Regions from separate parts of the Ruegeria sp. CE9 genome, predicted to be linked through region 2. Evidence: riboswitches for the same ligand, from Rfam matches in the RefSeq annotation. Region 2 holds a riboswitch; the other holds the start of a gene.
The links. Region 2 has a riboswitch for cobalamin ahead of ACR0B3_RS17475 (hypothetical protein). Riboswitches for the same ligand answer to the same signal wherever they lie in the genome.
Positions count from the first base shown of each region.

Region 1: another riboswitch for cobalamin. It lies ahead of ACR0B3_RS14500 (DUF1636 family protein); the one in region 2 lies ahead of ACR0B3_RS17475 (hypothetical protein).

Region 1 covers NZ_JBQFRO010000007.1:72,235-76,502, forward strand. The annotation lists gene ACR0B3_RS14490 (ABC transporter substrate-binding protein) at 1-905, opposite strand, end outside; gene ACR0B3_RS14495 (ABC transporter ATP-binding protein) at 922-1,707, opposite strand; gene ACR0B3_RS14500 (DUF1636 family protein) at 1,704-2,048, opposite strand; cobalamin riboswitch at 2,288-2,495, opposite strand; gene ACR0B3_RS14505 (catalase family protein) at 2,881-3,948, shown strand; gene ACR0B3_RS14510 (peroxidase family protein) at 3,967-4,268, shown strand, end outside.
Region 2 covers NZ_JBQFRO010000010.1:49,041-53,308, reverse strand. The annotation lists gene ACR0B3_RS17485 (DNA polymerase III subunit gamma/tau) at 1-292, opposite strand, end outside; gene ACR0B3_RS17480 (phosphatase domain-containing protein) at 463-966, shown strand; gene ACR0B3_RS17475 (hypothetical protein) at 970-1,377, opposite strand; cobalamin riboswitch at 1,462-1,681, opposite strand; gene ACR0B3_RS17470 (alpha/beta hydrolase family protein) at 1,803-2,660, shown strand; gene rsgA (ribosome small subunit-dependent GTPase A) at 2,695-3,723, opposite strand; RNA gene ffs (signal recognition particle sRNA small type) at 3,883-3,981, opposite strand; gene ACR0B3_RS17455 (bifunctional 2',3'-cyclic-nucleotide 2'-phosphodiesterase/3'-nucleotidase) at 4,020-4,268, opposite strand, start outside.

The DNA.
Region 1 (4,268 bases), on a different contig from region 2:
GCCTCGATATTTGCCGGTCCCGGGGTCAGCTCTTCGTAGCGCAAACCGATCCAGCGCTCGTTCTTGACCGCGTCGGTCTGCGACATGACCGGATGTTCCTGCAGGAATTTGAACGTATCTTCGGCACCATTACCGGTCTGATAATCCAACAGCACCAAGAATTCCGGATTCGACGCGGCAACCGCCTCCCATGAGGTGCGGCCCCAGCTTGTGTCCATATCATGGGTGACGTTTTCGCCACCAGCAGCTGAGATCATCGCATCGGGAATCGCGAATTTGCCAGCTGTGAAAGGCGCATCCGCCGGGCCATCCAGCAAGAAAACGCGCGGCTTGGGCAGATCAGCGGTTTTGGCTTCGATCGCTGCCAGCTGCTCTTTCCAGTCCGCAACCAGCGCCTCGGCCTTGTCCTCGATATGCATGACCTTGCCCAAACGCAGAACATCGTTAAACAGCAGGTCCATGCTGGCTTGTGGCCGGTCCTTATCCAGATGCACGCAGCTTTCGGTCAGGATCATGGTCTTGATCCCGAACGGCGCCAGGGTGTCAGGCGTTACATCGCCTCCGGGCTTCATCCCATAGTACCAGCCGGCAAAGAACAGGTCAGGCTCAGCCGCCACAAGGTTTTCGACAGTCGGGTATTTCGGTGCAAGCTCGGGGATGTCGCCGCGCAGCGCATCGAAATCGGGGCTGGTCTTGTACCATCCGGTGATGCCGGTCAGGCCAACGATCTTGTCCTGCAAACCCAAAGCAAAGGCCATGTCGGTCATGTTCATGTCATGGACGACCAGTCGCTCGGGCTGGGTTTCAAAGACCAGAGGCTCACCGCAATTGTCGACAGTGACCTCGTGCGCAGCAGCGCCGCTTGCCATGGCAGTGGCCAATGCCACGGACCAGATTTGTTTCATGAGAATTCTCCTAAGTCTATGTGGATATAGTTGTTTTTCGGATATCAAGGGCCGGGATCACGCGGCCTTCGTGATGAAAGCAGAGGAAATCGACGCCAAAGGTTTCGCGCACCCGTTCTGGCGTCAGCACCTCTTCCACCGATCCGAATCCAATCATGCGGGTCGATTTCATCAGCGCCACGTGGGTGGCAAATTCGGGGATCATGACCAGATCATGCACGATCATCACCACGGTGATCCCAAGCTCAGCGACCAGAGATAGCATGCGCCCCTTCGCGTCGGGATCCAAATGATTGGTCGGTTCATCAAGAAACAGCAAGGATGGATTCTGCGCCAGAGCACGCGCGATATGCGCGCGCTGACGTTCACCCCCTGACAGCTGTGCCATTCGCTTACCCGACAAGCTGGCAAGACCGGTCAGATCAAGAATCCGATCCAATTCTTTGGCATGTGCTTCGGCTGAGCGATCAGCACGAATGGGTATCTGCCCCAACGCAACGTAGTCCCGCAATCCCAAACGCCCGTCAGGCAATTCCTGCTGGCCCACCACCGCGATCATGCGCGCACGCTCTTTGGCCGAAAGCTGTTTCAGACTCCGCCCCTTGATGCGAACATCGCCAAGGGCCAGCGGTTCGGCACCGCAAAGCAAATTCAGAAGGGTCGTCTTACCTGCGCCATTCGGTCCGGCGATGGCCAGGATCGATCCTTCGACCAATTCAAAGGAAACGCCCTGCAGCAGGATATCCCCGTTAAGCGCATAATACTCGAGGTTCTCGGCAACCAGAAAGCTTTGCTCCGTCATGGCGCAACCCTCGGTATGCGCGAGAGCGTCTTCTTGAACAATGCCCTCGGACGATCCGTGGCATTTGTCCATCCATCCGCGCACAGCTGGTACTGTTCTGCGAATTCCACAATCGCGTCCAGATCGTTGCCTGTTGCTATGTCGCCAAACAGATATTGAGCCTTGCCAAGTGCCTGAAATCCGATTGTCGCAGGTCGGTCACATCCAGCCATGCAATCGACAGTGCGAATTGCAAAGCCATCCGGCAGCCTGTCCGACAGCGTGTTAACTACGTGATCCGTGAAAATGGAATCCCGGCAGCCCGCGCATACAAGAACGAAATGATCGCAGTGTTTGGTCATCACGCGCCTCGCCTACTGTAACATCAAAATGAATGCAATGTTATTACATTGCATATCGTATGCCGTAATCTGCGCGCGATGCGCCGCGACCCTTCTTCTATTGCAATCGGGATTAATAATATCAGCAATCATTCGAATGCCCCACTCGACCTGTTTCCAGCCGCGTGCGGAAGCTGCCAACGATGTAAACACGTTTTAGACGTGCCATTAAGCCTCCTTCCAGGACACCCCGCCCCGGTTTGGTTGAACATTTGATGGCAGGTCTCCTGACTTGCGGGTCCTAGCTCAGCCAACCTTCCCGATCCTTTGGATCAGTGGCTGTTTGGCCTTGCTCGCCGCTTACAGTTGCGGGGGCAGTTACGGAATTGGCGCCTGTCGGCAAACCTCACCGTATTCCCTTTTCATCCCTTGGGCGCACCATTGGGAACCATCTCTTGATTGACTGCCTGAGATCATGAGACACGTCAATGATAAAGTCGAAAGTTGAGGCTTCAGGAAAATTACGGTCGCGTCATCTTTGTCCTTGAGGGCCAAACCAACATACTTGGATGCTGACCGAAAGTGGCATGTAGCGTCTCAGATCAATCCGTTTGGTACCACCGTCCGGAAAAACACCTCTTAATAGGCAAGACCAGCAGTATGCATTCCTAGCCGCTAAAGCGTGAATTTGCTCGATGCCAGATCAATGGGTAGTCGAATTTATCGTTTCCGCAGGCACACATGGTTGGAAAAATCTGAATCTGCGTTAAGCTGTTCGGATTTAGAGGAATGGTTTTGCCGGCACCTTACGCGTGATTGATCATTGCCTGGGCTTATCCAAGGAGAGGGTTCTTTGACACATGTTTCGCAAAATGGATTACCCCCAGATCTTGTTGAAGATGTTATCGACCACAATGCCGAGGCTGTCGCGCTATGGAAGGGTCGTCGCCTAAGGGCACAGCATGGGCGCAGCCACGGATGTGTCGCCGCAACGTTCACTGTAAGGAAGAACTTACCTGACCACCTGCGCCATGGGCTCTTTGAACAGCCTGCAAGCTATGTGGCCGCAGTTCGGTTTTCCAACGGCGCGCATCTTGATGACCGAAAATCAGATGCGCACGGGATGGCGATCAAACTCTTTGACGTGCCCGGACCCAAGCTGATCGACACCGAAGCCCTTGCACATTTGGGCATCTCGCAGCTCAGCGACGAGTTTGATTTTGTACTGGTCGATCAGGATGTATTTCCCAGCTATGTCCCCGAAGAATACGAGCGATTAGGCAAGCTTGTCGCCACATTACAAGCGGTGCAGCACGCATTCAAAGGGCGGCGAAAATGGAGTTTGAAACTGGTGGCCAAAGGCCTGGGCGCAGCCTTTCGTGCCCTCTTCACGCGCGAAGGTAAACGCCAATTCGGTGTTGCGAGTGAGTTTGCGTCAAAATACATGCACTCACCGTTCGAAGTTCATTTCTGGTCTACAACACCTTATCGTCTGGGGCCTGATCTGACGATCAGATATCTGGCACGCAGCGCACGGCCCAACATTCCCACAACACCTGTGGATGGCCCTGACGATATCGGCAAACACTTGCGGCAAGATGTGTCTGAGGGCGACAATCAATTTGAGCTTTGCGTAATTGAGCCGCCGCGCAGCGATGCAGATTTTAATGCGCTCGACAATCGCATTCGGTGGGCTTGTGATCCGCAACCCGATGCGCCGCTCGACCCATACCACCATTCCGTCACGCCGGTTGCGGATATCACCATTTCCCAGGGCGCAGCCTTTGACCCGCAAGATGGCGACGCGATGAGCTTTTCGCCTTGGCGCGTCACGGCAGAGCATGAGCCTCTGGGGCCGATCAATGCGATCCGGCTAAGGACCTATCTAAGCCTGGCGCGTGCCCGGTTCCCTAACAAATGACCAGACGGAGACGTTTTGATGCTGGATGTTGATGATCTGATCGACCTCGGGTTCAAGGTCGCCCCACGCTTTACAAGCTATGTCACGGCAATCAGGCTTGCGAACGCCGCCAAAGTGCACCGACCAAGACCATACATCTTAAACAAGGACTATACGACTTGGCCGGGGGTGTATTCACACCGTTGGATTGGCCGGCATACGCAGCCCGAAGACCCTTCGCCAATCTTGCCCTCCGAAAGCGAGGTCGCCGACCTGTTTCGGCGCAGAACGCAAATTGACGGTAGCCCGCTTACGCTGCTGTGCCCCCAAGGATCGACACT
Region 2 (4,268 bases):
GGCGGCCTTCCATGATTGAAACACAGTGTTCGCATTGGCCGCAGGGCTCGGTTGTCGGGTTGCCATTTCCGTCCGGACCGATGCAATTCATACCCTTGGCGATGATCCGGGCAGTGGTGGTCTTACCGGTGCCCCGAATGCCGGTCATGATGAAGGCTTGCGCGATCCGGTCCGCCTCGAACGCGTTTTTGAGCGTGCGCACCATCGCGTCCTGACCGACCAGATCGGCGAATGTTTCAGGGCGATATTTGCGGGCAAGAACCTGGTAGGCGGGGCTGGGCGTTTCGGTCATGTCTGCTCTGTCGGATTCGTGTTCCGACGCAGCGTAGAGGCCCCCGCCGCCCGCGTCCACAGCAAGCCGAGGCGATTTTCATTTTGGATTGTCGGCGGACCCGGTTAATATCGTACGGTCTGAGACCAGCAAAAAAGATTTTCTGATCCGCGTTTCGGGGGGAGCGTAGAATGTCTGAATTGGTTATCCATGCACTACAGGTTGGTGGCGGATCTCTTGCGCTAACCTCAATGCCCGGACGGGGCGGAGATTATATCGGCGATTTGGATGCTGTGGCCGGATGGAAACCGGGTCTGATCCTGTCAATGGCGACCGAGGTCGAGATGATCCTTGATGGCGCTCGGGATTTTGGCTCGGATGTTCGCGATCGCGCTTGCCGCTGGGTTCACTTGCCGGTCGAGGATTACGGTATTCCGACTCAGGACGTAAGCGAACGATGGGAACAGGCCAGTAAATCGGCCCGCCACGCACTGTCTGGCGGCGGGCGGGTATTGGTTCATTGCAAGGGCGGATGCGGCCGGTCGGGTATGGCTGTACTGCGCATAATGGTCGAGTGTGGGGAACACCCTGATACAGCACTAAAAAGGCTTCGTGCGTTGCGTCCATGTGCCGTTGAGACGGACGCGCAGATGCGCTGGGCGACTGCGCCAGCCAGCGTATTGGCGGGCGATTAGCGCTCAGGCCGATGGGCGGAATTCCTCTGGCGCGCGGGTCCCATTCGTGAGGGCAATCGCCTCAAGCATTGCGCATGGTGGGTGCGACATGAGGCTTGCGGGAACCGAGTCGATGTCACTGCCAAAAAGCAAATCAGCATAGTCATCAAGACATTTGATTGAGGTGTCTGCATCCGCGTCGCAGAATACCCGAATTTCGTCTGGACAAGCGCGAAAACGCGCCGTGCACCCGCCCGCGCAATGTGCCAGATCACAGCTTCCTTCGATTTCGAATCCTGCCGTTGTTGTTGGACCGACTTTTGCCATTGAAGCCGCCAGTGCCCGCGCCATTTGTGCCAGGGCAGGGCAGTTTTTACCGGTCCGTTGGCAAATTGTTGCCGAGAATTCGTGCGTGTTGGTCTTCCAGATCATTATGCGCCCTCCGCGCTGGTCGGGGCGACGGTCAGGAGGGACGGCAATTATGCAGTCTGGCCCTGCCCGGACACCCCGCCCGAGTTTCAGTTTCATTTGATGGCAGGTCTCCTGACTTGCGGGTCATTGCTTTGCCGACCTTCCCAGCCTTAATGGCCAGTGGCATTTCGACATCGCTCGCCGCTTACAGTTGCGGGGGCAGTCTCGGCCTTGGTTCATTCCGGTTATTCCGGGCAGAACCGCACCGTGTTCCCTTTTCATCCCGGCCCGAATGGGCGCGAGAACCATCATGTCATCGCTAGCGGCTGTGCCGGGCCCGAGTCAAGAAGATTGCATCCGGCACATGACGCAGGGTCCAGCTACGTCAACCTTGACTTGGGCGGCTCATGCTGAACTGATCAGTTCAGATGATTTCGGAGGGCACCATGTTGGACACTCAGCAGGCAATTGCGACCGAAGATTTCGAGTTTCGGTCCGGACCGGCAATGCTGTCGGCTCGGCTTTACCGCCCGATGGCCGAACCTGAAACGGCAGTTGTCATCAACAGCGCGACCGGAGTGCCCAGGGAATACTATCAACACTTCGCGCGATGGCTTGCGGAAGAGCACGCCATGGCGTGCCTGACGTATGATTATCGGGATTTCGGAAACTCGCTATCGGGATCGCAGAAGCGATCGGATGTTACCATGGCCGATTGGGCGTTGATCGATATTCCCGCTGCCCGGGCTGAGATGCGGCGCAGGTTTCCTCGGGCAAAGCTTTGGAGCATTGGTCATTCATTGGGCGGTATGTTTGGCCCGCTCCAATCCGATATCGAACAGGTCGACAGGATGATCTGTGTATGTTCTGGTCTGGTGACGTTCAAGGATCATCCCTGGCCATACCGCGCGTTGGCAGCGCTGTTCTGGTATGGGCACGCACCCTTGGCGGTCAAGGCACTTGGGTATCTTCCGGGAAAGGCCGTGGGTTTTGGCCCAAACCTGCCAGCGCAAGTGTACTGGCAATGGCGCAAGTGGTGCACCGCGCCTCAGAGCTATGTGCCAGAAATCGGAACGACTCTGCCCGCAAACCGTTGGGCAGAATACGGAAAGCAGGTTGATCTGTTTGCCTTTGTAGATGATCAGGTCGTGCCGCCCAAAGCGGTCTGGTGGCTTGCTGACCTGTACGGGACCGATGCGCAGCGGCATCTGCTCTCACCAAGTGAATTTGGACTGTCTCAGGTTGGTCATATCGGCGCCTTCGCACGGCGCAATGCGGCGGTCTGGCCCCGGCTGATCGCCTGAATGTACTGGGCACCGGAGGCCGGTGCCCAGACTTTCAAAGCCCTTTGCGAGACTTCTTTTCGGTCATCACGCTGCGAACCATCTTGCCGAACGCTTTGTCACGTGCGCGCGCCTGAGCGACGGTCGCTGAATTGTGCTGGTCTTCGCGTCGCAGCTTGCGCCAGCGGTCTAGCCGCGCGGGATTGAGTTCACCGGTTTCGATTGCAGATTGTACCGCGCAGCCGGGTTCAGAATCGTGCTGACAATCCGAGAAACGGCAGTTCCGGCTAAGATCCGTGATGTCCGAGAACACCTCGTCCACGCCCTCCTGCGCGTCCAGCAATCGCAGCGCGCGCATTCCGGGCGTATCGATCAGCCAGCCACCGTTGCGCATTTGGTGCAAAGCGCGCGCGGTTGTCGTGTGCCTGCCGCGCGCGTCATCTTCACGAATGCCCGCGGTCGCCTCATCCCGGCCTGTCATGCCGTTGGCAAGTGTCGTTTTCCCAACGCCGGACGATCCGACCAACGCGCTGGTTTGCCCCTTCGGGCACCAGGATAACACCTGTTCGATATCAGCGCGATCCAAGGCGTTGATCGCCAAAACCGTCAGGAATTGGCCAAGCGATTGGGCCTGATCAACATAAACACGCGCATCGTCGCAAATGTCTGACTTGGTCAGCACGATCACCGGATAACAGCCTGCCTGATGGGCCAAGGCAAGATAGCGTTCCAGCCGGGGCAGGCTGAAGTCGGCGTTACACGAACTGACGATGAATAGCACATCGACATTCGCCGCGATCAGCTGCGCAGAGGCACCCGTGCCTGCGGCTCGACGCTGCAAAAGGCTGCGCCGGTCCAGAGTGCGGATTATACGCGCGCTTTCATCCGCTAAAACCCAATCTCCGACAGCATAGGCTCCGGTTGAGTGATCGGGTGATAACAACAGCGTTTCGCCTTCTGGGCGCAGCCCGACAAGCCGATCGCGATGTACGCTTGCAACGCGGAACGGCAAGAGTGACGGATCAGCCGCGTGCTGAGCCGCAAAGTGAGAGGACCATCCGAGGTCCGATAAGGAAAGAAACATAGGTCTGCCTGTGATCAGAAACAGCAATCCCACCGGATGGCGGTCGCGCATCCGCTGGTGATGTGTTCAGGCAGTCAGTCGATCTGAAAGGATCAGAACCGGTCTGCCCGAAGGGTCATTGCTACACTCATAAACGCCCTCCTGCGGCTGATAGGTTCCAAGTGAGAGGTTGGACATCGACCCAAGCGGGGCTCGTTGTGGCTGCTTCCTTCCGGACCTGACCAGGTTGGCGAGGCGCTCGCCCGCGCCAACCTCTCACCGCTCATATAGGTGTAGTGCTTGAAAATGGCAACCCGTCAGAAAGCCAACTGGATACGCATAAATCCATCCGAATCGTCAGGCAGAACGCGAGGTTGATACTCTGCAAGCTCATCAAGATAGTTTCGTGCACCCGGTCCCGTGGTCAAAATCGCACCTCGCCCTTGATTTGGCGCGAAGGTAAAGGGGCGCGGCGCATTTTCCAAAGGATCAGGTGGTGCGGTGTCCGCCACGTATTGGCACAGGATGTCTTGTATGCTCAGCGGTGGCAGGTCTATAATTCGGGC